3 regions of the Cytobacillus sp. QJM3NY_8 genome follow, and region 2 is predicted to be linked to each of the others. Evidence: riboswitches for the same ligand, from Rfam matches in the RefSeq annotation. Region 2 holds a riboswitch; each other region holds the start of a gene.
The links. A riboswitch is a leader RNA that binds a small molecule or an ion and turns the genes downstream of it on or off. The one in region 2 is predicted to bind thiamine pyrophosphate.
Positions count from the first base shown of each region.

Region 1: another riboswitch for thiamine pyrophosphate. It lies ahead of AC0VZ9_RS06975 (YkoF family thiamine/hydroxymethylpyrimidine-binding protein); the one in region 2 lies ahead of thiC (phosphomethylpyrimidine synthase ThiC).
Region 3: another riboswitch for thiamine pyrophosphate. It lies ahead of AC0VZ9_RS08525 (ABC transporter substrate-binding protein); the one in region 2 lies ahead of thiC (phosphomethylpyrimidine synthase ThiC).

Region 1 covers NZ_CM149681.1:1,309,111-1,314,877, reverse strand. Annotated here, with positions in the region: gene AC0VZ9_RS06990 (long-chain fatty acid--CoA ligase) at 1-102, opposite strand, end outside; gene AC0VZ9_RS06985 (coproporphyrinogen III oxidase) at 249-1,763, opposite strand; gene AC0VZ9_RS06980 (Cof-type HAD-IIB family hydrolase) at 1,977-2,843, opposite strand; TPP riboswitch at 3,073-3,174, shown strand; gene AC0VZ9_RS06975 (YkoF family thiamine/hydroxymethylpyrimidine-binding protein) at 3,263-3,868, shown strand; gene AC0VZ9_RS06970 (ECF transporter S component) at 3,870-4,466, shown strand; gene AC0VZ9_RS06965 (ABC transporter ATP-binding protein) at 4,450-5,767, shown strand, end outside.
Region 2 covers NZ_CM149681.1:492,735-498,501, forward strand. Annotated here, with positions in the region: gene AC0VZ9_RS02615 (MFS transporter) at 1-489, shown strand, start outside; gene AC0VZ9_RS02620 (DUF3267 domain-containing protein) at 588-1,124, shown strand; gene AC0VZ9_RS02625 (hypothetical protein) at 1,141-1,377, opposite strand; gene AC0VZ9_RS02630 (bifunctional metallophosphatase/5'-nucleotidase) at 1,482-3,116, opposite strand; gene AC0VZ9_RS02635 (hypothetical protein) at 3,270-3,554, shown strand; TPP riboswitch at 3,742-3,856, shown strand; gene thiC (phosphomethylpyrimidine synthase ThiC) at 3,983-5,767, shown strand.
Region 3 covers NZ_CM149681.1:1,615,335-1,621,101, reverse strand. Annotated here, with positions in the region: gene AC0VZ9_RS08550 (glycoside hydrolase family 13 protein) at 1-178, opposite strand, end outside; gene treP (PTS system trehalose-specific EIIBC component) at 267-1,673, opposite strand; gene AC0VZ9_RS08540 (twin-arginine translocase TatA/TatE family subunit) at 1,957-2,130, opposite strand; gene AC0VZ9_RS08535 (NAD-dependent deacylase) at 2,248-2,961, opposite strand; gene AC0VZ9_RS08530 (YkvA family protein) at 3,108-3,524, shown strand; TPP riboswitch at 3,598-3,706, shown strand; gene AC0VZ9_RS08525 (ABC transporter substrate-binding protein) at 3,815-4,819, shown strand; gene AC0VZ9_RS08520 (thiamine-binding protein) at 4,833-5,126, shown strand; gene AC0VZ9_RS08515 (ABC transporter permease) at 5,123-5,767, shown strand, end outside.

The DNA.
Region 1 (5,767 bases), 820 kb from region 2:
CTGAATTCCGCCGGCTGTTCTTGAAACGACTGTTTTCCTTGGAAAATACTTTTCTGCACGCTTTATCATTTGCGTCATAGTCAAAGGTGTCTGCATCATCATTACAATTCCCCCTTTTAGAAAACGCTTACATTTGTATTCATATAATTCTATGATCTTTATTACCTATATTCATTCTCTTTATTTTCAGTAATTCCTTTAATTTCTTTCTGAATTTTCTAAAATATAAACTTTAAAAAAACCCCCGCCTATTCGGCCAGGGATTCGTGTTTATTAAAAAGTTCTTTTAATATTTTCAATTTCTCGTTTGTATAATGCTCAAAACTGTCATTATACGATTTAGGATCCTTCGGGTTTGCAAAATGAGTAATTTTCCCTGTCTGAGGATCAATGAACTTACTGGAGGCCCCGCATCCGAGCCCGATGATTGTCTGCTGTTCTTCCATAATCATGATGTTATAGATGCTTTCCTGATTCGGAAGGGCATAGCCGACATTTTCAAGATTGCCGAGAATATTTTTCTGACGGTAAAGATAATAAGGATGGTAATTATGCTGTTTTGTCCAATCCTCAGCCATGTCCATCATTTTTTCAATTTCTTCCCGCTCGGCAACTTTATATTTTTGCTTGTTCTTCGTCATTTCCGAAGCCCGTTTAAAGGATAAAGTATGAACTGTCAGAGATTCCGGCATTAATTTCTCAGTTTCATCCAAAGTATGCGAAAATTCCGGCACACCTTCTCCAGGAAGCCCAATAATCAGATCCATATTGATGTTATTCATTCCCATATTGCGGGCCAGATGGAACTTATCCACGGTTTCTTCCACTGTATGGTGGCGGCCAATGGCTTTCAAGGTCTCCTGAATATAGGACTGAGGATTGATGCTGATGCGGTCAATGTTCCATTTTTTCAGCACTTCAAGCTTTTCGGGTGTGATTGTATCCGGACGTCCGGCTTCCACAGTGACCTCCCGTATGTTTTCGACATCTGGAAAAGAGTCGTACATTTCCTCATAAAGCATATCCATCTCTTCCGCCGTAATGCTTGTCGGAGTCCCTCCACCATAATAGACAGTAGTAATTTTCACATCATTTTCTTTCAGCCACTCGCCAATTTTACGCATTTCGAAATGCAGGCCGCCAAGGAACGAGTTTACTGAACCCTGCCTGCCATTAATCGCATATGCAGGAAAAGTGCAATACGCGCATTTTGTCGGGCAGAATGGAATGCCAATATATATGCTGACTTCATTTTTTAAGTTATAAAGATCCGGTACGACAGCAAGCTGCCTGTCTACGATATTCTGCATAAGCTGGATCTTTTCATCTGTAATCAAATACTCTTCCTTAAGCTGCTGATGGGCTTCATGGAGAGGTGTCTGATGCTGTATGGCACGGTGAAGCAATTTTGTGGGACGTACCCCAGTCAGAATTCCCCACTTCTGGGTAATGCCTGTCCATTCCTGCAAAACAGTCAGATATACGTGGGATACTGCATTTTTTATTTGTTTAAAATTCTCTTTTTCTGTCTCAGACGGTACGAATTCCTTCTCAAAATTCGCTGAATGATTCTTGCCATCTTTATCAGAAAGCTCTGCAATGGCTTTAATGTGCTTTCCATGTTCAAGCTGAAGATTAATTGTAAGGTCGGCTGCATCATTCTCACCCAGCATCACTTCACATTCTTCAAAAAAGAGGTTCCCGATCAGCCGGAGCGGACGATGGAAACGTTCATCCTGTACACCTAAAATTGAAATGTTCAAATTGATCACCTTTTTTAGAAAATATATTAATCTGCCGATGTCTTTGTTTTCTTAGGGGCAGCTGCATAGTGTCTATTTTTCATGTTGACAAACTTCTTTTAGTGTACAGAAATGGGGAAACAAGGTCAATATAAGGGAAATGATTCCTAATGGATACCCAGTATCGCAAAGCAAAAAAGAGCCGATTTCTAATCGAGCTCTCTTTGATTGATTTTATTTTAATAGATTCATTTTCTTCAGGAAATCAATTGGATGCTGTTTGCGGAAATGTTCTTTGACCATGTAGCTTACACCGTTCTGGTCATTGGATCGTGTCAGCCAGTCTGCTGCTTTTTTGACTTCGGCAGGTGCATTACCCATAGCCACACCGAGGCCGGCGGCTTCAATCATTTCCAGATCATCCTCCGAGTCGCCTATAACGACCATTTGGTTTCGGGAAATTCCGAGATGTTCACATAAATAGAGCAAACCATTCAGCTTTGAAACTCCGGCAGGTACAATATCCATCCGCAGATCACTTAACTTAATGACTTCTACATTTTCAAACATGCCCCTAATGGCTGCCTGGACATCCTCAAGGTCGTCTTTATCTTCAAAATACACTTCAATTTTTGGCGGTGTGACCGGCTCATCTAAAATGGTATCACTTAATGAATCCACAAATTGCTGCGAGTAAAAAATGGGATCGCCGGTTGTAAAAACAGTTTTAGCAAGCATATTGGTATTGAGCTTGGTTTTGTTGGCAAGGGAATATTTTTCGTGCACCAGCCTGATTTGACAGGTAAAGCCTTCAAGCAGGCGCACGATTTCAAACGTTTCATCTTCCTGTATCCTTTTTACAAATATCGGCTTTTCCTGAGAAGCTGCAATATAAGCTCCCCTGTGTGTGACCAGCAAGGAATTGATTTTCAATGCTTTGGCCGCTTTTTTCGCGGATGGAAAGCTTCTGGATGTGACAAGTGTTACATAAATTCCTTTTTGCTGCACATATTCAATCGCTTCTTTTGTTGATTTATGAAGTCTTCCATTTGATTGGAGTAGTGTTCCGTCAATATTTAAAGCAAGCATTCTATATATCATCCAATTTGCCCCCTATTCTCGGTGTAAAATTGTCCTATTACACTTTTATGAAGGGAAGGATTGGATTAGAACATGACATGGACAATGCAGAAATTTTTTCATAGCTTATCTGTGTTATTGAAGGCGTTTATCTGTTTTCATTGATCATTTGATTTAAAGAATTGTAAATTAGTCATTTACAATTTGGATGCTCCGTATTAAGATGGAGTCAATAAAAACTGCATATCTTATTTTGCACTAGGGGAGCTTTTTGGCTGAGAAGAACAATCCGTTCTGACTCTTATCACCCGATCTGGATAATACCAGCGTGGGGAAGTGCAGGTGAACGGCTATCATTTCTAGTGTATTGATATCATTCAACTGCATTTCCTTTTGGGAATGCAGTTTTTTAATTTTATATAAACCAGGAGGATGGCAAAATGCAGGAAAATTTCTTATGCGGAACCAGCGAGATTACAGGGTGCAGGTTTTCGATTTATCCAATGACTGACAGGTTTGTGGATGTTATTTTATCTGCTCTAAAAGAAGTGGATACAAGCAAGGTATGGATGGAAACAGATGATGTGAGCACTTGTGTGCGCGGCAGGTCCATTCATGTTTTTGATGTAGTCAAAGCGATTTATCTTGAAGCTGCTAAGCATGGTGATCATGTAGTATTTAACGGCACATTTTCAAATGGATGCCCTGGCGATACTGCCGGAGATGCTTATCTTGCTGAAAATGAAGAGAAGGCGAATGAAAAAAAATCTGCTGGAATCAGCCAGGAAGTCGCTGTCCAGTTCGCACTTTATCCGATGGGGATTCCTGGATACATGAACGTCATTATGAACCAAGTCGAGCTCGCAAAGGCACAGGGAACGTTTACTGAAGGAGTGCATTATGCTTCAAGATTAGATGGGAATGCACACGATGTTTTTAAAACGCTGGAAGATGCTTTCGAAAGCTGTAAGAAAAGCGATTCCACTCATATTGTCATGACGGTTAATATGTCTGCAAACAGTCCTTCCAAGAAGGGGGCTGTGTAAAATGCTCGAAAAATGGAAGCTTCGTGAGGTCATTGTCCTATCTGTACTCGCTGTTGTGTTTGCAGTTGTATACCTGGTGTTCATGCAATTTGGCAACGTGTTATATGGGATGTTTGGCTTAATTGGCTATGATCTGATTTTTGGCATTTGGTTTATTGTTTCAATCATCGCAGCGTACATAATCAGAAAACCCGGAGCAGCCTTTTTATCGGAAACCATCGCAGCGGCCATTGAAGTCATGATTGGCAATGCAGTAGGCCCTCGCCTGATTCTTTCAGGCATGATTCAGGGGATTGGAGCAGAAGCTGTTTTTGCGGCAACTAAATGGAACAATTACCGGACATGGGTTTTAATTGCTGCCGGCATGGGTTCTTCTGTTACAAGCTTTATTTGGGGCTATTTCATTTCCGGCTACGCAGCCCTCTCACCCGGTTATGTAACTGCCATGTTTTTTGTGAGACTGGTTAGCGGTGCTTTGCTCGCTGGATTGCTGGGGAAATGGCTGAGTAAGAGTCTTGCTAAAACTGGGGCATTAAACAGCTTCCCTATCGGAAAAGAGCTGAGAAGGGAAAAATCACAAAATGGCATTTCAGCATAACCAGCCTTTATTAATAACAGAAAAGCTGTCCTTCCGGCATGAAGATGTGAAGAATCCTGTTTTTAAGAATGTGAATTTCAGCCTTAATTCAGGGGAAGCTGTTCTATTATTGGGACCCAGCGGCTGCGGAAAAAGCACGCTTGCTTTCTGCTTAAATAAATTGTATCCGGAAGCCGTTGATGGCGACTTGGATGGCACCATTTCCTTCAAAGAAAAGATACTGGATGAATTCCCGCCAGGTGAAATTAATCAGCACATTGGCATTGTGTTTCAGGATCCTGAAAGCCAGTTTTGCATGACAACAGTTGAAGAGGAGCTGGCATTCGGCCTTGAGAATATGAAAACACCTCCTGCAGAAATTGAGAACAAGATTGATGAAGCACTGGAACTTGTTCATCTTCTGCCATTTAAGCACGCCTTAATCCACACCCTTTCGGGGGGACAAAAGCAAAAACTTGCACTTGCATGTGTATTGTCATTAAAACCGGATATCCTGATTTTGGATGAACCGACAGCAAATCTTGACCCGGCTTCAAGCTATGAACTTACCCGTATCATCAAAGAGCTAAAAGAGGAGCAATCCTTTGCCCTTCTAATCATTGAGCACAAGCTGGATGATTGGATTGATTTGACCGACCGCTGTGTGGTGCTAAACCGGGAAGGCGAAATTTTATTTAATGGAAGCACTGCAGACTGCTTTAATAAATATGCAGAAGAACTACTGCTTGAGGGTATCTGGCTTCCAAGCACAGTAAGAGCAGGTCTATTAGGAAAAAAGGCAGGGATTTACAAAGGGGAAAAGCTTCCGTTAACTGACCGGGAATTAATTGCTGGATTTGTAAATCCCTATGCTGCACTTCAGATTTTAGATAACAGGAAGACTATACATCAAGTCTTTGAAGATCAGGTCATCCTGTCGGCGGAGAATCTTTCTTTTCATAAGAATGGGAAGGATTTGCTTAAAAATATTAGTTTTTCAGTTAGAAAAGGTGAATTTGTGGCAATAGCCGGTTCAAATGGATCTGGAAAAACAACGCTTTCCAGACTGCTTGCAGGATTATATGCTCCATCCAAAGGCAACATCCTTTTTGATGACCGCTCCCTTTCCCAGTGGCAGGAGCAAGAGTTAAGACTAAAATTAGGATACGTTTTTCAGAATCCCGAACACCAATTTATTGCAGATTCTGTTTATGATGAAATTGCCTTCAGTCTGAAAATACAGAGAATGACAGATGCCGAAATACAAAAAGTGGTTCAAGCTGTTCTGCATCAAGTGAACTTGCTCCAGCACGCTGACATGC
Region 2 (5,767 bases):
GCCCTTGGAAAGGGGGAGTCTTGGTGGGGCTATATCAACGGAGGATATTACTTAGGCACTATTGCTGGAGGAATCCTCATTTATCGGCTTTCTTATTTACTGCAAGGCCGTTTGATTATTTTTATGCTGATTGGATCCAGTGCTTTCGGGATTCTTACCTTGGGGTATGGTTTTATTTCGAATCCTTTCTTAGCGCTGCTATTTGTAATATTGATGGGACCTGCCTATCAGCTGCGGGATCTTGCGCAAACCACTATGTATCAAAATAGTGCAGATGAAACAATGCTCACGAAAATTCTTGCTGCTAAATCTGTCTTAAACGAATTGATTTTCGTTTTCTCCATTTTGGGCATAGGGGTCTTAACTGATCTAATCGGTGTTCGGCTTATTTACATTTTATCAGGAATATTATTAATCATTTCGTCCATTTTTGGTTTTATTCAGCTGAAGCTTCAAGGTAAAGGTAATGCATTAGAAGCGGAGGGCTAAAGGCAATGGGGAGCTGCCGGCAATAGCCATTTTTTGAAACTTTGCTGTTTGTGATCCGTAAATATAGGTAATCGACCAATTCCTCGCGGGGTGAAAATTTGGAAAATAAAAAACAAACGGTTGTTTCCATTTCAATGAAGAAATTGCAGGTTTATTTATTCATAGCAACGATTGCGCTGGTATTTGGGGTGCTCTTTTTACATGCCGTAATATATGGCGGAGGAGAAATGTCTTTTGATCTTATAGGTATGCTATTATTTTTAGCTGGTATGGCCGTTATCGTTATCTTGCATGAAGCCATCCATTTGGCAGGTTTCCGCTATATTGGCGGTGTCCCATGGAGCGAAATGTCCTGGGGAGTCAATTTGAAATTGGGTGTGGCCTATGCTCATGCTAAACAGCCAGTGACGGTTCAGCAAATGAAAAAGGTTTTAATGCTGCCATTCATTCCGACTGGCTTATTGCCCCTTGTTCTTGGAATTGTACTGAATATGCCTGGATTATCGATATTAGGGGCGATATTGACAGTTGGATGTTTTGGAGACCTTGTTTTGTATAAAAAGCTCTTAAAATTTCCAAATGATGCTCTTGTCATTGACCATCCGACTAAACCGCAATTTACGGTTTATGAATAGGCTTCAATTCATATGTTTAAGAACTTTTATGTTTTTTGTCCCACACAATAAATAGCTGGGTGAAAAAGAAAGCAACCAGGGCCGCCAGTGATGATATTAGAAGGTTTCTCATTGAATCCAGTCCATAAAGCTGGATCCCTATCAATTTGGATGTATTTGTACACAATCTCCAGTTTTCAAAAACAATGGCTGTCTTATGAAAAAATGGAAAAAAGACGCCGAACAGCATGAGAAAATAAATATACTTTTTCATTATCCTATTCCTTTCTTTCTGATCCTAATAGAAGGATATGATGTCGATCCTGCTGTTAGTATTAAATGAACAAGAAAAAAGGACAGTCCCCGAGCTGTCCTTTTTCAGTCTATTCTTTTTATGCGTCCCTCAATCGCGGAGCTGAATGGCTGTGCTGAATTCTGTATATAGTCCACTAGTGCATCTATATCACTTGGTCCGGTCACTCTGTTCGTCCCTTTTCGGAATACTGTAAAATTGTCTCCGCCATCAGCGAGATAGGTATTTACAGTGACCGAATAGATCTTGTCCGAATCCAATTTTGTTCCGTCAGGAAGATAAATATCTTTTACTTTTTCACCGGAAGGCTGGCTGTCATACCAGGAATAAGAGAAGCCGGAAATCTGAAGAATTCTTGTTGAATTTGGCTGCCATTGCTGATTAAGGACATCACGAATTTGGCTGCCTGTTAGGTTCATTTTGACAAGGTGATTGCTGAAGGGGAGGACGACATATAAGTTTCCCCATGTAACTCTGCCGGCGTCAATGTTTGCCCGGATTCCTCCCGGATTGATGAAAGCGAAATCTGTGTTCATCACTGCCCGCTGGGAATCGGCAATAAGATTGCCCAGGGCTGATTCACCGCTTCTGTTTTGTTCGGCTGTGATTGGAATGGCAGCAGTGCCAATATATCTGTTCACCGAGGGTTCAACTTTTCTTTCATAGCTCTCGATCATCCTGGTTATGTCGCTTGCGGGCTGGATATTCTCTTGAAAAACATTCACAATTTCAGCGTGTTTGCGGACAATATCCTTTGTCTGGGGATCTATTTCTATATCTACATCAGAAAAGGCAGTGCCATATGAGTAGGCCTGCACAAGAAGCTTTCCATCTACCACACTGTTCAGATAGGCATGACTATGGCCTCCGAAAATAATGTCCACTTCGTCATCCGCCTGATGGGCCAACTCTATTAACGGGCCTCTTGCATGCTCACCATTTGGTTCTGATTTTCCAGGAACATGCGCTAGTACCACAATGGCTCTTACTCCTTGTTTTTTAAGTTCTCGGGCATACTTGTTGATGGCTTCAGCTTCATCGGTGAAGATCAGATCTTTCACACTGTTTGGCGCGGTAATAGCCGATGTTTCTTTCGTGATGACTCCGATAAATCCAATTGGGATCCCGCTAACGTTTACTATTTTATATGGAGGAAGAAAGGGCTTGCCTGACTTTTGACTGATGACATTGGCTGCAATCCATGGGAAATGGGAACCGGAATAAACTTTTGCCGCTGAAGGGCTGCTGCCACTTAGCAGGCGAAGCAGTTCATCAGATCCTCGATCAAATTCATGATTACCGATAGTTCCGATATCAAACCCCATCTTATTCAAAAATTCAATAGTCGGTTCATCCCGCAGAAGAGCGGATACTGGCGGGCTAGCTCCAATCATGTCGCCAGCATGCAGCAAAAGGGTGTTTTTATTTTCAGAAGCACGCTGCCGCAAATAGGCAGCGAGGTAATCAGCGCGTCCTGCCGGTCTGCCGTTAACCTGCCGAGTGACATTCAGCTGCCCATGGAAATCATTAATGCCCAGCAATTGAATTTGCTTGTATGGTGCTTCTGTACGTTCTTCAACATGGCCGTGATATTCTTCCGAAAGACCCTGCTGATTCCCTTGTTCTTTTTCTGCAGGCTGTCCGCTGAATAGAGGCATTCCCAGGAAGCTAAATAAAATAAGGGTGAAAAGTACTCTCATCATTCATCCTCCAGTATTTGTGGCAGGGATAGTATTTGCAGATATCAGGGATTTAATCGGATGGTGGGCTATTAAGGATCAGAAAAGTTTGGCCTCCTGCTAAAAGGGTAAGGTCTTAAAGAAACATAATACTGCAAAAGGAGATGACAATACATGAATTATAAGAAGCTATGGCTATCAGTTCCATTGAGTGCAGGATTATTGTTGGCAGGATGCGGAACGGATGAACAGGATCCGCCGCCGGAAACGGAAGATGTGGAATTGGAAGATAATCAGATGGAAGAAAACAATAATGAAGATAATGAAATGCAGGATCCTGGCACATCAGAAGAATCTGATATGGAGGAGCCCGGCATGAATGAAGAATCACCACAAGATGAAGAGAGTATGGATGAAAGTGATATGGATATGAATGATGAGGAGTCTGAGGGGAACTAACCCGCATAATTCACGGAAAACGTCTGCCGCTGACAGGCGTTTTTGATATTCATTCAGAAGTAAAAAAATTGAATTAAGGAAAACGGGGTAAGGAGCAGAATAAAGGCAAAATTTTTCATCTGACAGAATTCTGAAATAATTCCTTTCATTTGTTTCCGCAATTCTGTATACTAAAATTGAATTTAATAGCAATAACTAGGGGTGCCCAATAGCTTGGGCTGAGAAAGAAACGCGCTAAAGTTTCTTGACTCTTTGGACCTGATCTGGATCATACCAGCGTGGGGAAGTTAGAATGTGCAAAAATTTCTTTGTGCAAAGACATCTTCGGTTAAGCCGGTCCATCTTTATGTGGACCGGCTTTTTTACATATCTGGCACTTCCTTGGTTCCAGGTCTCGTCCTTATATTTTTATAAGGGAGAGATGATCAATGACGGCAAGTTCATTAAATCAAAAGAGCATTTCCATTATGTCGTGCTTTACTGGCAGCAAAAAAGTCTATGTGGAGGGATCCAGGCCTGATATAAAGGTTCCAATGCGTGAGATAGAGTTAAGTCCCACTTCCGGAACTTTTGGAGAGGAAATCAATGAGCCGGTTCGAGTATATGATACGAGCGGACCTTATACGGATCCTCAATATACGGCAGATCTAAAAAAAGGGCTTCCTGCTCTGAGAAGCCGGTGGATTCATGAACGCGGGGATGTTGAAGAGTATGATGGGCGGAAAATAAAGCCCGAGGATAATGGGTACCGCGATGAACATGATCCGCGTGCTAATCATAAAGTTTTTCCTGGCTTATCCCGCAAGCCATTGAGAGCAAAAAAAGGAAAGAATGTTACCCAGCTTCACTATGCAAAAAAGGGGATCATTACTCCTGAGATGGAGTATATAGCCATTCGGGAAAATATGGATCCGGAATTTGTGCGGTCTGAAGTAGCAAGAGGGCGGGCAATCATTCCTTCCAATATCAATCATCCTGAGACAGAGCCGATGATCATCGGAAGGAATTTCCACGTAAAAATTAATGCGAACATTGGAAATTCTGCTGTTTCATCCTCTATTGAGGAAGAGGTAGAAAAAATGACCTGGGCTACTCGATGGGGAGCAGACACGATCATGGATCTATCTACAGGCAAAAATATTCATACCACACGTGAATGGATTATCAGGAACTCTGCCGTTCCGGTCGGCACCGTTCCCATTTATCAGGCACTTGAAAAGGTTAATGGCATTGCCGAGGATCTTACGTGGGAAGTTTACAGAGATACCTTAATCGAACAAGCTGAGCAGGGGGTTGACTACTTTACCATTCATGCAGGTGTCCTTTTGAGGTATGTTCCGCTGTCGGCAAAACGCTTAACCGGAATTGTATCGAGGGGCGGATCCATTATGGCCCAATGGTGTTTGCATCATCATAAAGAAAACTTTTTATATACACATTTTGAAGAAATCTGCGAGATCATGAAAGCCTATGATGTGGCCTTCTCACTCGGGGATGGGCTGCGCCCGGGATCGATTGCAGATGCCAATGACGAGGCTCAATTTGCAGAGCTCGAGACACTTGGGGAGTTGACGAAAATTGCATGGGAACACGATGTACAGGTAATGGTGGAGGGACCTGGCCATGTTCCAATGCATTTAATTAAAGAGAATATGGATAAACAATTGGAGATCTGCAAGGAAGCGCCATTTTATACACTTGGGCCCCTAACAACAGATATAGCTCCAGGATATGACCACATTACCTCTGCAATCGGGGCTGCCATGATAGGCTGGTATGGTACGGCAATGCTTTGCTATGTTACTCCTAAAGAACATTTGGGTTTGCCAAATAGAGATGATGTACGCGAGGGTGTCATTACTTATAAAATTGCAGCGCATGCTGCAGATCTGGCAAAGGGCCACCCGGGAGCACAAAAAAGAGATGATGCCCTGTCAAAAGCCCGGTTTGAATTCCGCTGGAGGGATCAATTCAATCTGTCGCTTGATCCTGAACGCGCATTGGAATACCATGATGAGACATTGCCGGCTGAAGGGGCTAAAACAGCTCACTTCTGTTCCATGTGCGGGCCAAAATTCTGCAGCATGAGAATTTCGCAGGATATCCGGAATTATGCAAAAGAGAATAAGCTTGACACGGACGAAGCGATACAGAAGGGCTTGGAAGAAAAAGCTGAGGAATTTAAAAAAACCGGGGGAAGTATTTATCAGTAA
Region 3 (5,767 bases), 1.1 Mb from region 2:
CATCATTTGGCGATTTATATACTGGAGAAAGCCAGACCACATCAATCCCTAGCTCTTTCAAATAATCCAGCCTGGAGATGATACCCTGCAAATCTCCTATTCCATCTCCATTGCTATCCATGAAGCTCCGCGGGTATATCTGGTAAACTACACTTTCTTTCCACCATTGCTTCTTCATATGGCGACCTCCGATTTTTAACATTTGTGTGCATGCCCCAAGAAATGGCGATACCATGGAATCATAGAACCCCATGGCATCAATCTTTCTATTCTGCTTTTTTAAATTTAGAGAAGGCTAAGGTCAATACAAACGGTACGACAAGTGCAATACCCATTCCGATAAAGAAAGAACCCCAATTTTCCGCAAAGATAGAGAAGAATGCCGGCAAGCCTCCTACACCTATCGACGGTGCCTTAACTCCATTAATAGTGATGAAGATTCCTGCAATTGCTGACCCAATAATCGCTGCAAAGAACGGGTACTTAAAGCGAAGATTTACGCCAAACATTGCCGGTTCCGTTACGCCCAGCCACGCTGATACTGAAGAAGTTAGCGCAAGCCCTTTCAGTTTTTCGTTCCCTTTGCTTAACAGCATCATGGCAAAAGCGGCGGAACCCTGAGCTATATTAGACAATGCAACCATCGGCCATAAAAACGTGCCGCCAATGCTGCCGATTAACTGCAGATCAACTGCCAGGAACGTATGATGCATACCAGTGATAACGAGAGGGGCATATAATCCACCGTAAATCAAGCCTCCAAGGGCTGGAACAGCATCAAAGATTCCGACAACCCCATTTGTAATCCAGCTGCCGATCATGAATGTGATCGGTCCAATAGCAATAAAAGAAAGAAACCCAGTGATCAGTAAAGCGATCGGCGCGACAGTTAGAAGCTGAAAAGCATCAGGGATTCTTTTTCTCAGAAATACTTCTATCTTAGCCAATACGTATGAAGCAAATAATACAGGCAATACCTGCCCCTGATAACCTACCTTTTCTATTTCTAACCCGAATAAGTTCCACTTCGGAACTTCTTCAGCAGAACCATAGCCCCATGCATTTAAAAGATCCGGATGCACTAGCATTAAACCTAGCACAATACCAAGAAGAGGACTTCCGCCAAACCGGTTTACAGCACTCCATCCAATCAAACCGGGAAGGAATACGAAAGCAGTATTGGCAATCAGGTTAATGATGCCAGCCAGATCAGCCCAGTTAGTATAAACTTCAACAAAAGACTTATCATCAAAGAAAATATCCGGTGCTGTCATAATATTGTTTATCCCCATCAGCAAACCGGCTGTTACGATAGCTGGAAGGATTGGAATAAAAATATCTGCGAGTGTTTTAATGCCGCGCTGCAATGGATTTAAGTTCTCAGCAGCAGCACTTTTTGTTTCTTCTTTTGATGATTCGCCTATTCCAGTTGCTTCTGTCATTTCTTTATACACTTTATCAACAAGGCCTTGTCCAATGACAACCTGGAATTGTCCATTTGTGGAAAAGGAACCTTTCACTACATCTATATTTTCGAGTTTTTCTTTATTGACCTTCCCCTCATCTTTTAAGGCAAAACGCAGACGTGTAACACAATGAGTAGCCGCTGCGATATTATCCTTGCCCCCGATAGCTTCTACAATTTGCTCTGCTGACTCTTTATTCGTAGCCATTCTTCGCTCTCCTCCTGTTACCGTTTTCATATTATAGAAAAAAACAGTTATAAGGTTTTTATTTATTGTTCTCGCCATTTACAACTCTATCCAATTTAGCAAACCAACTTGTATATACATGAACTGTTTACGCTTTCATTTTATCTTGTATATACATGTTAGTCAACCATTTTTTCATTTCTCTCTTTTCTATACCCATTCACTCGCTTCGAAAGCCAGAAAATAAAAAACCGGCTTCGAGACTAATTTGTCTGCAAAGCCGGTTCTACACCACTTGAATAGGTTATTTCCTTTTATCATTGTCATCATCTTTTGTGAGTTCACGGGTAGATTTCTTAAATTCTTTTAATGTCTCCCCGAACGCTCTTCCTATTTCAGGAAGTTTCTTAGGTCCAAAAATAATCAGAGCCAAAACCAGGATTAGAATTAAACCTGGAATACCGATGTTTGATAACATGCTGAACACTCCTTATATATCATATCGCTTGAGGCAGTAGTAATCATGTTCATTGTCCATTATAGTTGATTGATAAAAAAAATCATAGCATGAGTGCTATGATTTCATGTTTTTTGACTATTTGAAGGCTCTATCAAGTTCATCCAGCACTTCACCAATTTTGCGGTCATGAATTACTTTATCAGCATAAATATCGAAATCCGTAGGTTCCATATTAATAATCACAAGTTTTGCTCCTTTTTGTTTGGCTATCAGCGGAAACTGATTTGCAGGTGTTACAGTCAAGGATGATCCCAGAACAATAAAAAGTTCTGCTTTTTCTGTTTCATCTGCTGCGAAATCTAAGGCCTCCTCAGGGAGCATTTCCCCAAACAGAACCACTGAAGGACGGAGCACACCCCCGCAACGGCATTGGAATTGACCATGCAAATACCCCTCGCTCGGGAACTCTTTTTTACATTTCTGGCAATGGAGTGTCTGCAGATTTCCATGGAGCTCTGATATTTTTTCACTTCCCGCGAGTCCATGAAATCCATCCACGTTCTGGGTAATAATGCTCTTAATAATACCTCTCTTTTCCCAATCTGCAAGAATATAGTGCCCTTGATGGGGATTACACTCCTTAAGCCCGATTACCCTGTGCCGATAAAATTCTATAAATTCGTTCACATTTTCATTCAATGCTTTTGTACTGGCTATTTTCCCAGGATCTTTCCCATTCCATAATCCATTATTGGCAGACCTGAAATCAGGCAGTCCGCTTTCTGTCGACATTCCTGCTCCAGTCAATATTACTGTATAATTTGATTCTTTCAGCCATTTCTCAAGCATAGATATCAGCTCCCAATAAGGTTTTGTCACAGGTTAAATTTGATTTCCATTTATTTCTCCCAATGAAATGTTTATGTCATGTCAGGTATGCGGTAAATACTAGATTATAACTGTTTATGCGAATTATCAATATAGGAGTGATAGCTATGCCTGAAATAGAAACCAAAGTTTATAAGGACGGCTATAAAAAATTTTCATCCAGGGCTAAACGTTATGCGGACGATCCTGAAAAAACAAAAGGACTTTTAAGAAAGGCTACACTTAAAGCAGATAAAAACCAATCTTCATTAAGTGATATATGGGAAAAGTTTCAGCTTCTGATCGATTTAGTAAAGTCATGGTCTAAAGGCGATTACCGGCATATTATTTCAAAAAAATCGATTATCTTTATTATTGCTTCCATACTATACTTTGTTTCCCCAATAGACCTTGTTCCTGACTTTTTAATAGGAATGGGAATCTTAGATGATGTAGCAGTCCTTGGTTTTGCCGTTAGCCAAATTACAGGTGAACTTGAAAAATTCAGAATTTGGAAAGAGAGCAGGACGATTGGAATGAAATAATTATTTTCTGTGCATTTTAATATTATTTGCTATAATAATGATGGAAAGTATTTATGCTGTCAAAATTAAATAGCAAGAAATGTAGGGGAACCGGTATGCCGGTTGAGACTTCATCATTAAGATGCTGACCCTTTGAACCTGATCTGGCTCATACCAGCGTAGGGAACATATTCTTAAACATACTAAATGTTTTTTATATGCGCCCTGGTTTATACCGGGGCGTTTTTATTTTACAGGGCAGACTATCATTAACTTTCCTTATTACATAACGTTTTTTAGGAGGAGTACTTATGAAAAAGTGGATTGCCGCTATCTGTTCGCTGCTGCTTCTTTCAGGCTGTGCCGGCAATGGACCGGATAATCAGACTGGAAGCGAAGATTCAGACAGCAAACAAGATTTGAAAAAAGTTACTGTTGTACTGGATTGGACACCTAATACCAATCATACCGGCTTATATGCCGCAAAGGACAAAGGATATTTTAAAGAAGAAGGGCTCGATGTAGAAATTATAATGCCAGGTGAAGCAGGTGCAGATCAATTGACTGCATCAGGCAAGGCTGATTTTGGTGTCAGCTATCAGGAAAGCATCACGGAAGCACGTGTACAGGGCGTTCCCCTTGTATCGATAGCAGCTGTTATTCAGCATAATACTTCCGGTTTTGCATCCCCTGCCGAAAAAAACATTAAATCGCCGAAAGACTTTGAAGGAAAAACTTATGGCGGCTGGGGGGCACCTGTAGAAAAATCGGTAATAGACTCCCTAATGAAGAAGGAAAACGCTAATATTGATAAGGTCTCAATTGTTAATATGGGGGATGCTGACTTTTTTACAGCTGTTAAAAGAGATATAGACTTCGCATGGATTTATTATGGATGGACAGGTGTAGAAGCAGAACTTCGGGGGGAAAAGATTAATATGGTCTACCTTACCGACTACTCAGAAAAACTGGATTACTACACGCCCGTTCTCGCAACCAGCGAAAAAATGATTGCAGATGATCCGGATACTGTCAAAGCATTTGTAAAAGCAGCAGCAAGGGGATATGAATTTGCAATCGATCAACCTGGCGAAGCAGCAGATTTTTTGTTAAAGAATGCTCCGGATCTGGACAGCGAATTGGTCAAAAAAAGCCAGGAATGGCTATCCCCCCGCTATCAGGATGATGCTTCAAGATGGGGTGAACAAAAGCTTGAAGTCTGGGAAAACTATGCAGACTGGATGCATGAAAATGGTCTTTTAGATAAAGAATTAGATGCAGGCAAAGCATTTACTAATGACTTCCTGCCGGAATAAGGAGAGTTCAAATATGGCAAACGCACTTGTAAGCATTCAGATCATACCGAAAACAAAAGATGGGGAAAATGTTATACCTTACGTTGATGAAGCAATTAGTGTCATTCAGCAATCCGGTGTTAAGTACGAAGTGCATCCCCTCGAAACAACGATGGAAGGCGATTTAGACCATTTATTGAAAATCATAGCTGATATGAACAGAAAAATGATTGAAAGAGGAAGCAGCAATGTAATCTCACAGGTAAAGGTTCTATATCAGCCGGACGGTATTGAAATGATTGATTTAACGGAGAAATATCGTCCATGATAAATTTGTTCAGAAAAGGATGGAGGCCGGCTGCGGTTCTCCTTCTTTTATTCATTGCTTGGGAAATGGCAGTAAATCTGGCAGAAGTCCCTGCATGGCTCCTGCCTCCGCCAACAGAAATCGTTCTGGAAGCGATTTCGGGCTGGGAGGGCTTCAGCCACCACCTTCAATCGACAGTCATGCTTTCCCTATTGGGATTTGCCATTGGCACCGTCATAGGTTTAATCACAGCCGTTATACTGCACTTATTGCCTTTTATAAGGGAGTCGGTTTACCCTCTCCTCATACTTTCACAAAATGTGCCTATAATTGTTCTGGCTCCTTTGCTGGTTGTTTGGTTTGGTTTCGGGATACTTCCAAAGCTGATTGTCATCACGCTGGTTTGCTTCTTCCCCATTACTGTTGCTGCATTGGACGGCTTTCGCCAGACACCCGGAGAACTTAGGCATTATATGCTGATGGCAGGGGCCAGCAAAGGACAGCTGTTTTGGAAGCTGGAGCTTCCCTATTCCCTTCCCTCTCTATTTTCAGGGCTAAAAATCTCCGCAACCTATAGTGTGATGGGTGCTGTAATATCCGAATGGCTCGGAGCTAAAGAAGGAATAGGTGTTTATATGACTCTGGCATCTTCTTCATTTCGG